Regions from separate parts of the Thalassotalea aquiviva genome, predicted to be linked through region 2. Evidence: predicted binding sites of a transcription regulator. Region 2 holds the regulator's gene; each other region holds the start of a gene.
What was found. Region 2 encodes sigma-54, which starts transcription at its own class of promoters, with help from an activator protein. Its sites were predicted from a motif close to GTTGGCACGNNNNTNGNNT; they were not measured.
Positions count from the first base shown of each region.

Region 1: the regulator sigma-54 is predicted to act here: its motif matches at 1,863-1,881, upstream of ACAY00_RS03080 (DUF4097 family beta strand repeat-containing protein).
Region 3: the regulator sigma-54 is predicted to act here: its motif matches at 1,492-1,510, upstream of glnA (glutamate--ammonia ligase).

Region 1 is NZ_CP166961.1:695,873-699,163, reverse strand. Features, by position in the region: gene ACAY00_RS03085 (DEAD/DEAH box helicase) at 1-231, opposite strand, end outside; gene ACAY00_RS03080 (DUF4097 family beta strand repeat-containing protein) at 1,073-1,828, opposite strand; gene ACAY00_RS03075 (hypothetical protein) at 2,065-2,238, opposite strand; gene ACAY00_RS03070 (AAA family ATPase) at 2,250-3,291, opposite strand, start outside.
Region 2 is NZ_CP166961.1:533,431-536,721, forward strand. Features, by position in the region: gene rapZ (RNase adapter RapZ) at 1-657, opposite strand, end outside; gene ptsN (PTS IIA-like nitrogen regulatory protein PtsN) at 667-1,116, opposite strand; gene hpf (ribosome hibernation promoting factor) at 1,119-1,406, opposite strand; gene ACAY00_RS02320 (RNA polymerase factor sigma-54) at 1,430-2,923, opposite strand; gene lptB (LPS export ABC transporter ATP-binding protein) at 3,000-3,291, opposite strand, start outside.
Region 3 is NZ_CP166961.1:2,762,752-2,766,042, reverse strand. Features, by position in the region: gene glnA (glutamate--ammonia ligase) at 22-1,428, opposite strand; gene typA (translational GTPase TypA) at 1,873-3,291, shown strand, end outside.

The sequences.
Region 1 (3,291 bases), 160 kb from region 2:
TTTACGGATGCTAGGATCAATTAAGGCAAGTGCCGGTAAACCAAATGCTGCGGTTTTACCTGTACCTGTTTGTGCTTCACCCAAAACATGTTGACCATTTAATAATGGTTTAATGGTTTGTGCCTGAATTGGCGTAGGATGGGTAAAACCCATTTCAGTTACTGCAGATAATAAAAATTCAGGCAAGCCTAAAGCTTCAAAGCCAGGCATGGCGATGTTTGTATCAGTCATAAAATTGTCTTCTAATAAGGCAGAAAAATACCCAACAAGGATCTGTCGATGGTATAAACACTGCGAAAAATATCGAGTCAACCACCGGAAGACTTATGGCGCGATCAAATACTGTTTTTGATCATGAGCTAAGCGAATGTTAGCTAGGCAAGTCAGTTGGCGGATGTAAACCCACGTATATATATTGGTCCGTTCACGAATCACGCTAATCCAAGATTAAGCCACAATATCTGTTCGTGAAATATGCAATATAGCATTAATTTCTGTCGGCATAATCGTAAAGCCGTACAAAAAGTCTGCGCATCATACCCGTTTGTAAAATTAATGCAAGCAACTGTCTGTAAAATTACGTAAACAAGATGTAATTTTAATCACTTTTTAGCCTTAATATCATTAACTTATCTATTTTGGAGTAAATTTACAAAAATTTTTTAAAACCGCTAAAACATCCCGATTTGGTTATTAAAGCAATTAAGGTATATTCGTTACTTTGAGAAAATAAGAATATAAAACAAACGAATATGGGGGCATAGGGGGGGCACAGGGGGCGTTTTGGCATTAAAAAATGCTCTGCTTAAACAGCAGAGCAAGAGGAGTATTATCATAAATAAACAATAACACCCTTATAACGTAAGAAAAATGTTAATGGATCAATGCAATCGAATATATTTTCACCTAAATGAATTTATATCTATGCTTCTTTTCTTGCCTATTATCGGTTATCAAAGCGATAAAAAAGCTCTGCAGGATATTCTGCAGAGCCAATAGGTAAACAATAAAAATGAGTGCAAAAGCGTGCATAAATTAGCCAGAGCGTTGGCCTTTTTATGCATCTTAAGGATTAGCTGTCGATATTAAACTCTCCTTTAACACCTTCAACTTTTAACCTTCCAGAGCCGCTATTGGTAATATTAAGACCACCAACATCAAAGACATCGATGTCTCCTGAACCATCTTCAATGGTTACCTGACCACCAACATGCTTAATCGTTAATTCACCCGAACCGTCATTAACCGTGACAGCACCTAAAACATCCACAATAGAGATAGCACCAGAACCATCAGTAACATCCAAATCGCCACTAACCTGAGAAATGGTAATGGCGCCTGAGCCATCTTCAACAATTAAATCAGCATCAAGGTTGTTAATTTCAATATTGCCAGAGCCATCGTCAATCTCAACAAAGTTAGCCATATTATGGATATAAATAGAACCTGAACCATCATCAATTGCAAGTGATAACTCTTTAGGCAGACGAATGAATAAATCAATACTGGGCGAATCGCCATGCCAAAAACCACTGCTTGAATGATGCTTAGCGACAAGTACGGCTTGCTCTTTCGACTTGCTTAGACTCAATTGGTAATTACGCTCTTTGGTGGTATAAACTTTTGCGGTGACTTGAATTTCATCCACTTCGGCACTTTCAATATGAATATCACCACTGCCTTGTTCTATCTCTAAAGATTGAATTTCGCTTGTTGCTAGAGCTAAGCGTTGCTCTAGCTGAACATCGGCTTTTTGCGCGCTAATGTGCACAACACAGCCAGACAACATAAAACCAGAAAGAGCGCATAAAGTTATTTGTTTAAACATAAATTTCCCTGTAAGTATGTATAAAAACCTATATATACAAAGTTCGCGCCAAAAACACCAAAGCATTGATATTAAAGGAATTAAAAACAAAACCCCGTAATGAAGTAAAATTTACTTAGTACGATACACAACTTTTTGGTCAAAATATAAAAACAGACCGGCGTTGCTCTTCGCTTATTTAATCATTTTGCATTTTGGTTGATTTCAAGAAGGCAAATTAGCTCCCCGCCAGACGGTTACAACATGGCTTTTATTAACGCACTGATCAGCACCACAAAAACCAAGACAATAATCACTTTGCTGTATTTTTGCTGCTCTTTCACGGCAAGTGGTTTTCCGTATTTTTCGCCGACAACAACCATCACCATCACCCCTAAAAATACCAGTATCAATATCCAAAACAAGGTCATATTAACGTCCTCTAATCACCCTCTGAACCATTAATCATTTCAGATAAATACAACAACTTATCTAAAGCTTGACCATGAATAGAGCGTCTTGAATAAGTGCCATCTCGCTTCATTTCACCCGCCGGCTGGTCAAATAAAACTTCCAACGCTTGATCGATGTTTTCTACCGCGTAAATAGTAAAATCTCCCTGCTCAACCGCGTTAATCACCTCAGGAGCGAGCATCAAATTAAGTTTGTTGGTTTTTGGGATAATAACCCCTTGCTCCCCCGTTAAGCCCTTATCTTTACAAAGACGGTAAAAACCCTCAATTTTTTCATTTACCCCACCAATCGATTGCACTTCACCATGTTGGTTTATCGAACCGGTCATTGCAATTGACTGCTTAATCGGTAATCGGGTAATGGAAGAAATTAACGCACATAATTCGGCCATAGACGCACTGTCGCCATCAATATGGCCATATGATTGCTCTATCGCTATGTTGGCAGAAATCGATAAGGGAAAACTTTGACCATATTTATGACCTAGGTAACCAATTAACAACAACACCCCTTTCGAGTGAATTGATTTGCCGAGCTCAGCTTCTCGTTCAATGTCGGTAACTCCTTGAGCCCCAGCATATACGGTGGCCGAGACTCTGGCTGGGGTACCAAAAACACTGTCACCGATTTCTAATACGGTTAAACCATTGACGCGACCAACCTCTTCACCTTGCGTTGAAATTAACACCTGCTTTTCTTTTATTTCTTGTAACCAAGTTTCGCTAAGACGCCCAGTTCGTCTATCTTTGGCCGCCAGCGCCGCTTCAACATGCTGTGCTTCTATATCACCAAGGCTGCCGTCCTTTTGCCAGAGAAAATGCGCTTCATCTAATAAATCATTTATTTGCACAATATTGGCTGATAGTTTTTGCTGATGTTCTGCTTTTCGTAGCGAGTAACGAATTAATAAACTTACGGCTTTGTCATTAACATTGGGGTAACCATGCTTTTGAGCATGTTGGCGAATTAAAATGGCGTAAGCTTTCAGGTTTTCTTGGTTATTTACCACA
Region 2 (3,291 bases):
CATAAATTTCGTCACCACCGGTTGGCTCGCTAAAAATTCTTGCACCGGTTGCTCTAATCCGGTGTGGTTTTTTAAGCCCTGCTCCCAAAATGGGTTTGGTAAGAAGCGGGCATCAAAAACATAGTCGGCATCCGTCGGTACCCCATATTTAAAACCAAATGATTCCAATACGATGACCATAGACCCCGTTTTACTGCCTAAAATACGCTCTCTGACGAGATCGGCGAGTTGATGGGGCGTTAGCTTACTGGTATTGATATATAAGCTGGCTCGGCTTGAGACGGGCTCTAATAGCTTCTTTTCGGTTTCAATGGCTTGATCAAGCGCCATATTCTTGCGAATAAGCGGGTGCAAACGACGGGTTTCACTAAAGCGTCTGATCAGCTCTTGATCATCGGCATCAAGATATAAAATGCTTAACTCAACCGTCTTAGGTAAGTAGTCTATGATTTCTTTGGCGTCTTCAGGATTACTTGGTAAGTTACGAACATCCAAAGATACGGCAACGTTTTCATAATCGTTGATGACGGTGTGGGTTAAAGCGGGTAATAAATTAACTGGAATGTTGTCAACACAGTAATAGCCTAAATCTTCTAATACGCGTAATGCAACGGATTTACCTGACCCTGAACGGCCACTGACAATGATAAGTTTCATAATGCTCTGCTAACAAGCGATAAGGGTTTGATAGAGTTGATCCGACGTTTGGCAACGACGTATCTTGCGACAAAATTCTTTTTCACTAAAACGTTTGGCAATGCTGGCAAGCGTTTCAAGGTGACGCTCACATTGCTGGCTTGGAACAAATAGCGCAACAAAAATGTCGACCGGTTTATCATCAATAGCATCAAACTCTACCGGTTTTGCCGTTGTTAATAAAATGGCCACGACTTTGTCGGCGTTATCTAAACGCCCGTGAGGAATGGCAATGCCGTTACCAATGCCTGTACTACTAAGCTTTTCACGATTTAATAACGTATTGAGTAACTCTTTTTCACTGCTTGTTCTTATTTTTTGGCTGGCCAGTTTGCTGATGTGTTCTAGGACGGTCTTTTTGCTGGTGCCAGGGACTGCACACACGGTGCAGTCTGGAGTGAGTAATTCTGTTAAATTCATAATTAATGTTTGGTAAGTTTGGCTTTGTATTTTAAAACCTGTCTGTCCAATTTATCAATAAGTGCATCAATAGCAGCATACATATCTTGATCGGATGATGAGCCAAATATTTCGCCACCGTTAACATGTAAAGTTGCTTCGGCAATTTGCTCTAACTTCTCAACCTTTAAAAACACTTGAACATTATTAATATGATCAAAATGCCGCTCTAATTTTTCAAACTTAGACTCAACATAGTTGCGCATAGAGTCGGTGACGTCTACATGATGCCCAGATAGATTAATTTGCATAAGCGTTTTCCTTTTATTCAAAGCTACAATAAGCTTTTACGTTGGTTAGAAGGTGGAATAGCCAAAGATTCTCGATATTTAGCTATCGTTCTGCGTGCAACATTAATGCCTTGATCGGCAAGTAACTGCGCCATTTTACTGTCGCTTAATGGCTTGCTTGGGATCTCAGCGTCGACGAGCTTTTTAATCAAGGCTCGTATCGCGGTTGAAGAGCATTCACCACCGTTTTCTGTACTGACATGACTTGAAAAGAAATATTTTAATTCAAAAATACCTCTTGGGGTGTGCATGTACTTATGAGTGGTGACTCGAGATATTGTTGATTCGTGCATTTCTACTGCTTCAGCAATATCATTTAAAACCATCGGACGCATTGCTTCAGGGCCATGTTCAAAGAACGCTTGTTGGCGTTGAACAATGCAATTTGACACTTTTAATAAGGTATCATTTCGACTTTCAAGGGATTTAATAAACCACTTAGCTTCTTGCAAATGGGAACGCACAAATTGGCTTTCATCGGTGTTTCTCGATTTAGTCAAAGAAGCATATTGCTGATTTATCCCAAGCCTTGGTGCGGTATCTGGGTTAAGTTCAACAACCCAGCGGCCATTTTTCTTAAACACACTTACATCGGGTACAATGTATTGCTCATCATTGGCGACAATAACATCACCTGGTCGAGGGTTAAGGCTATGAATTAACAGCATAACCTCTTTCAGTTGTGGTTCTTTAAGGCGAGTCTTGCGCATTAATTGGCGATAATCACGATTACCCAAAAGCTCAATATGATCTTTAATGATTTGTTTGGCTTCTTTTAAATATGGGGTATTGGAGTCAAACTGATTTAACTGAATAATTAAGCAATCACTGATTGATTGAGCGCCCACGCCAATCGGGTCGAACATGTTAATGCGTTTTAATACCGCTTCAACTTCGTCAAGTTCAACCTCGTCATCGCCAAGGCTTGCCAACACATCTTCGGTTGTGATGGTCAAATAACCACTGTCATCAATGGCATCAATAATCGCCACCGCGATGGTGCGGTCAGTGTCTGAAAATGGTGTTAACTCCATCTGCCAAAGTAAGTGATCTCTAATTGACTCGGTTGTTTCGCCTTGATAGGTGTATTCATCATCTGAAGACGACTTTAGTCCGGTGTTTGATACCCCAGCGCTGAAACTTTCTTCCCACGTTGTATCGACGTTAAGATCTTGGGGGATTTCATCTGAACTGAGTTGTTCTGATGTACTGACTTCGTCGGAGTTGATATTGGCATCATCGTGACTGTCGCTGTTAGCGTGCGCTGTTTCTTCGCTGACTTTTTTGTCAAACTCATCACCACCGTTGCTGTCCATTGGTTGTGTTTCATCGACTTCAAGTAAAGGATTGCTATCAAGGGCTTCTTGGATTTCTTGTTGTAAATCCAACGTGGAGAGCTGCAACAACTTTATCGCTTGTTGCAGTTGAGGTGTCATCGTTAAATGCTGCCCCATTCGGAGCTGAAGACTAGGTCTCATTATGTTTGAAATACTTCCATTTTACTCAGGCTAAACCTGACGTTTCTGATACATTTTTTATCGGTTTGTTATATAACTATAGCGTGAATTTCTCACCAAGGTATACATCACGTACTTGCTGGTTATTTAACACTTGCTGTGCATCCCCTTCAGCGATAAGTTCGCCATGGCTAACGATGTAAGCATGCTCACATACGTCAAGAGTTTCACGCACATTATGATCGGTAATTAATACCCCGATACCACGATTTTTAAGATGTAAAATTATTTTTTTAATATCGCCAACCGAAATCGGATCAACACCTGCAAAAGGTTCATCAAGTAAGATAAATTGTGGATCGGCCGCCAATGCTCTAGCGATTTCGACC
Region 3 (3,291 bases), 1.1 Mb from region 2:
CAGATTGACTTTTAGCCGTGATTACACGCTGTAGTACATGTCAAATTCAACAGGGTGTGTTGTTGAGTTTAATGTTTCAACTTCTGCACGTTTAAGTTCGATGTAGGCATTGATCATGTCTAAATCCATAACACCACCGGCTGTTAAGAAGTCGTTATCCGCTGCAAGTGCATCAAGAGCTTCTTCTAGTGATGAAGCAACTTGAGGAATTGCCAACGCTTCTTCTGCAGGAAGGTCGTATAAATCTTTATCCATAGCATCGCCAGGGTGGATCTTGTTTTTGATACCGTCAAGACCTGCCATCATTAGAGCAGAGAATGCTAAGTATGGGTTTGCTGTTGGATCAGGGAAACGTACTTCGATACGAGCTGCTTTTGGTGAAGGTACTACTGGGATACGAATAGAGGCAGAACGGTTACGAGCTGAGTAAGCTAACATAACTGGTGCTTCGAAACCTGGCACAAGACGCTTGTATGAGTTAGTTGAAGCATTGGTGAATGCGTTCAACGCTTTAGCGTGCTTGATGATACCACCGATGTAGTAAAGAGCTGTTTCAGAAAGACCGCCGTAAAGGTCACCAGAGAATAGGTTAACACCGTCTTTGCTTAGAGATTGGTGAACGTGCATACCAGTACCGTTGTCGCCTACAAGTGGCTTAGGCATAAATGTGGCTGTTTTGCCGTATGCATGAGCTACGTTGTGAACAACGTACTTGTAAATTTGAACTTCATCAGCTTTGTTAACCATGGTGTTGAAACGACAAGCGATTTCGTTTTGACCCGCAGTTGCAACTTCGTGGTGATGCGCTTCAACAACTAAGCCCATTTCTTCCATTACTAGACACATTGCAGAACGTAAATCTTGAGAAGAATCTACTGGAGCAACTGGGAAGTAACCGCCTTTAACACCTGGACGGTGACCGTGGTTACCTTCTTCGTAGCTCGTACCTGAGTTCCATTTAGCTTCTTTGTCGTCGATTTTGTAGAAAGAACCACTCATATCTGTGTGGAATTTAACATCATCAAATACGAAGAACTCTGGCTCTGGACCAATAAGCACAGTGTCAGCGATACCTGTAGAACGTAAGTATTCTTCAGCGCGCTTAGCTACAGAGCGAGGGTCACGGCTGTAACCTTGCATAGTAGAAGGCTCTAGAATGTCACAACGTAAGTTAAGAGTTACTTCTTCAGTAAATGGGTCTAAAACAGCCGTTGCTGGATCAGGCATTAATACCATGTCTGATTCGTTAATGCCTTTCCAACCAGAAATTGAAGAACCATCAAACATTTTACCGTTTTCAAAAAAGTCTTCATCAACTTGGTGATGAGGAATTGAAACGTGTTGTTCTTTACCTTTTGAATCGGTAAAACGTAAATCAACAAACTTAACGTCGTTATCTTGGATTAAATCTAAAACTGCTTGTGACATGAAGGTCTCCGAAATATCTGCAGGTTATTATTAAAATGTATAATTTTTTTCTTATTGGCTCTTAAGCTAAAACCATGCCAACTTTGTAAGTGTTGAATAATATGGATTTTTTTTGTTGCACCCAACATGTTTTGCACTATTTCGGTGCTTAGGTGTTTTTTGTTGGTGCAACCTGGTTGAGTGAACCCATATTAAGCCAAAGTTAGTGCATAGGATTATTAACTATTTTGCTGTTGGCATCCAGTTTACTATGTCTATTGTTAAATATCTGCCATGATTTAACGACTTTCGCAAAATTATAAACAGACCCGTCATGACATCGACGAGGGATAGTTCGAACAACAAATATTTCGGTTTATTTGTTCGAATTAGTTTATAATACGCGCGATCAAAATTTTATACTCAATTTTACAGCTCTATTAGGGGCTGAGAAGGGCTAGAAACGTGTTAGATAAATTACGTAACATCGCTATCATTGCGCATGTTGACCACGGTAAAACAACTCTTGTAGACAAACTATTACAACAATCAGGTACGTTAGATGCTCGCACTGACATCGATGATCGTGTAATGGATTCTAACGATATTGAAAAAGAACGTGGAATTACCATCCTGGCAAAGAATACTGCCATCAACTGGAATGACTACCGAGTAAACATCGTAGACACCCCAGGTCACGCCGATTTTGGTGGTGAAGTTGAGCGTGTTATGTCAATGGTTGACAGTGTACTTCTTATTGTTGATGCACAAGAAGGTCCAATGCCGCAAACGCGTTTCGTGACCAAAAAAGCTTTTGCTCAAGGCTTAAAACCAATTGTTGTTATCAATAAAATCGACAAGCCAGGTGCTCGCCCTGAGTGGGTTATGGATCAGGTTTTCGACTTATTCGACAACTTAGGTGCAACCGACGATCAATTGGATTTCCAAGTTGTTTATGCCTCTGCTATTAACGGTTGGGCGTCATTAGATGCAGAAACCGAAGGTAGCGACATGACGCCATTGTTTGAAACCATCATTGAGCAAGTACCATCACCAGATGCAGATGTTGACGGCTCATTTCAAATGCAGGTGTCTCAATTAGATTACAGCTCATACCTTGGTGTTATCGGTGTTGGCCGTATTACACGTGGTCAAGTTAAGCCTAATCAGCAAGTAACCGTTGAAGCGGCAAATGGTAAAATCCATAACGCCAAAGTTGGTAAAGTATTTGGTTACCTTGGTTTAGAGCGTCATGAAGTTGAAGAAGCACAAGCGGGTGACATCATTGCGATCACAGGTCTTGGCGAGCTAAAAATTTCAGACACCATTTGTTGTCCAAACGAAGTAGAAGCATTACCACCGCTTTCTGTAGACGAACCAACTATTAACATGACTTTCCAAGTGAACACGTCGCCGTTTGCAGGTCAAGAAGGTAAGTATGTTACTTCGCGTAACATCAAAGAACGTCTTGATAAAGAATTGGTTCACAACGTGGCACTTCGTGTTGAGCAATTAGACGATCCTGATAAATTTAAAGTTTCAGGTCGTGGTGAATTGCATTTAGGTATCTTAATTGAAAACATGCGTCGTGAAGGTTACGAATTAGCGGTTTCTCGCCCTGAAGTAATTATGCGCGAAGTCGATGGTCAGTTAGAAGAACCATACGAAACTGTCACCATTGATGTTGAAGAAGAACATCAAGGTGCGATCATGGAAAAGATGGGTCTTCGCAAAGCTGAATTAACCGATATGGCACCTGACGGTAAAGGTCGAATTCGTATGGACTTTATTATGCCAAGCCGTGGCTTAATTGGTTTCCAAACAGAATTCATGACTTTAACTTCTGGTTCTGGTCTAATTTACCACACATTCTTACAGTATGGT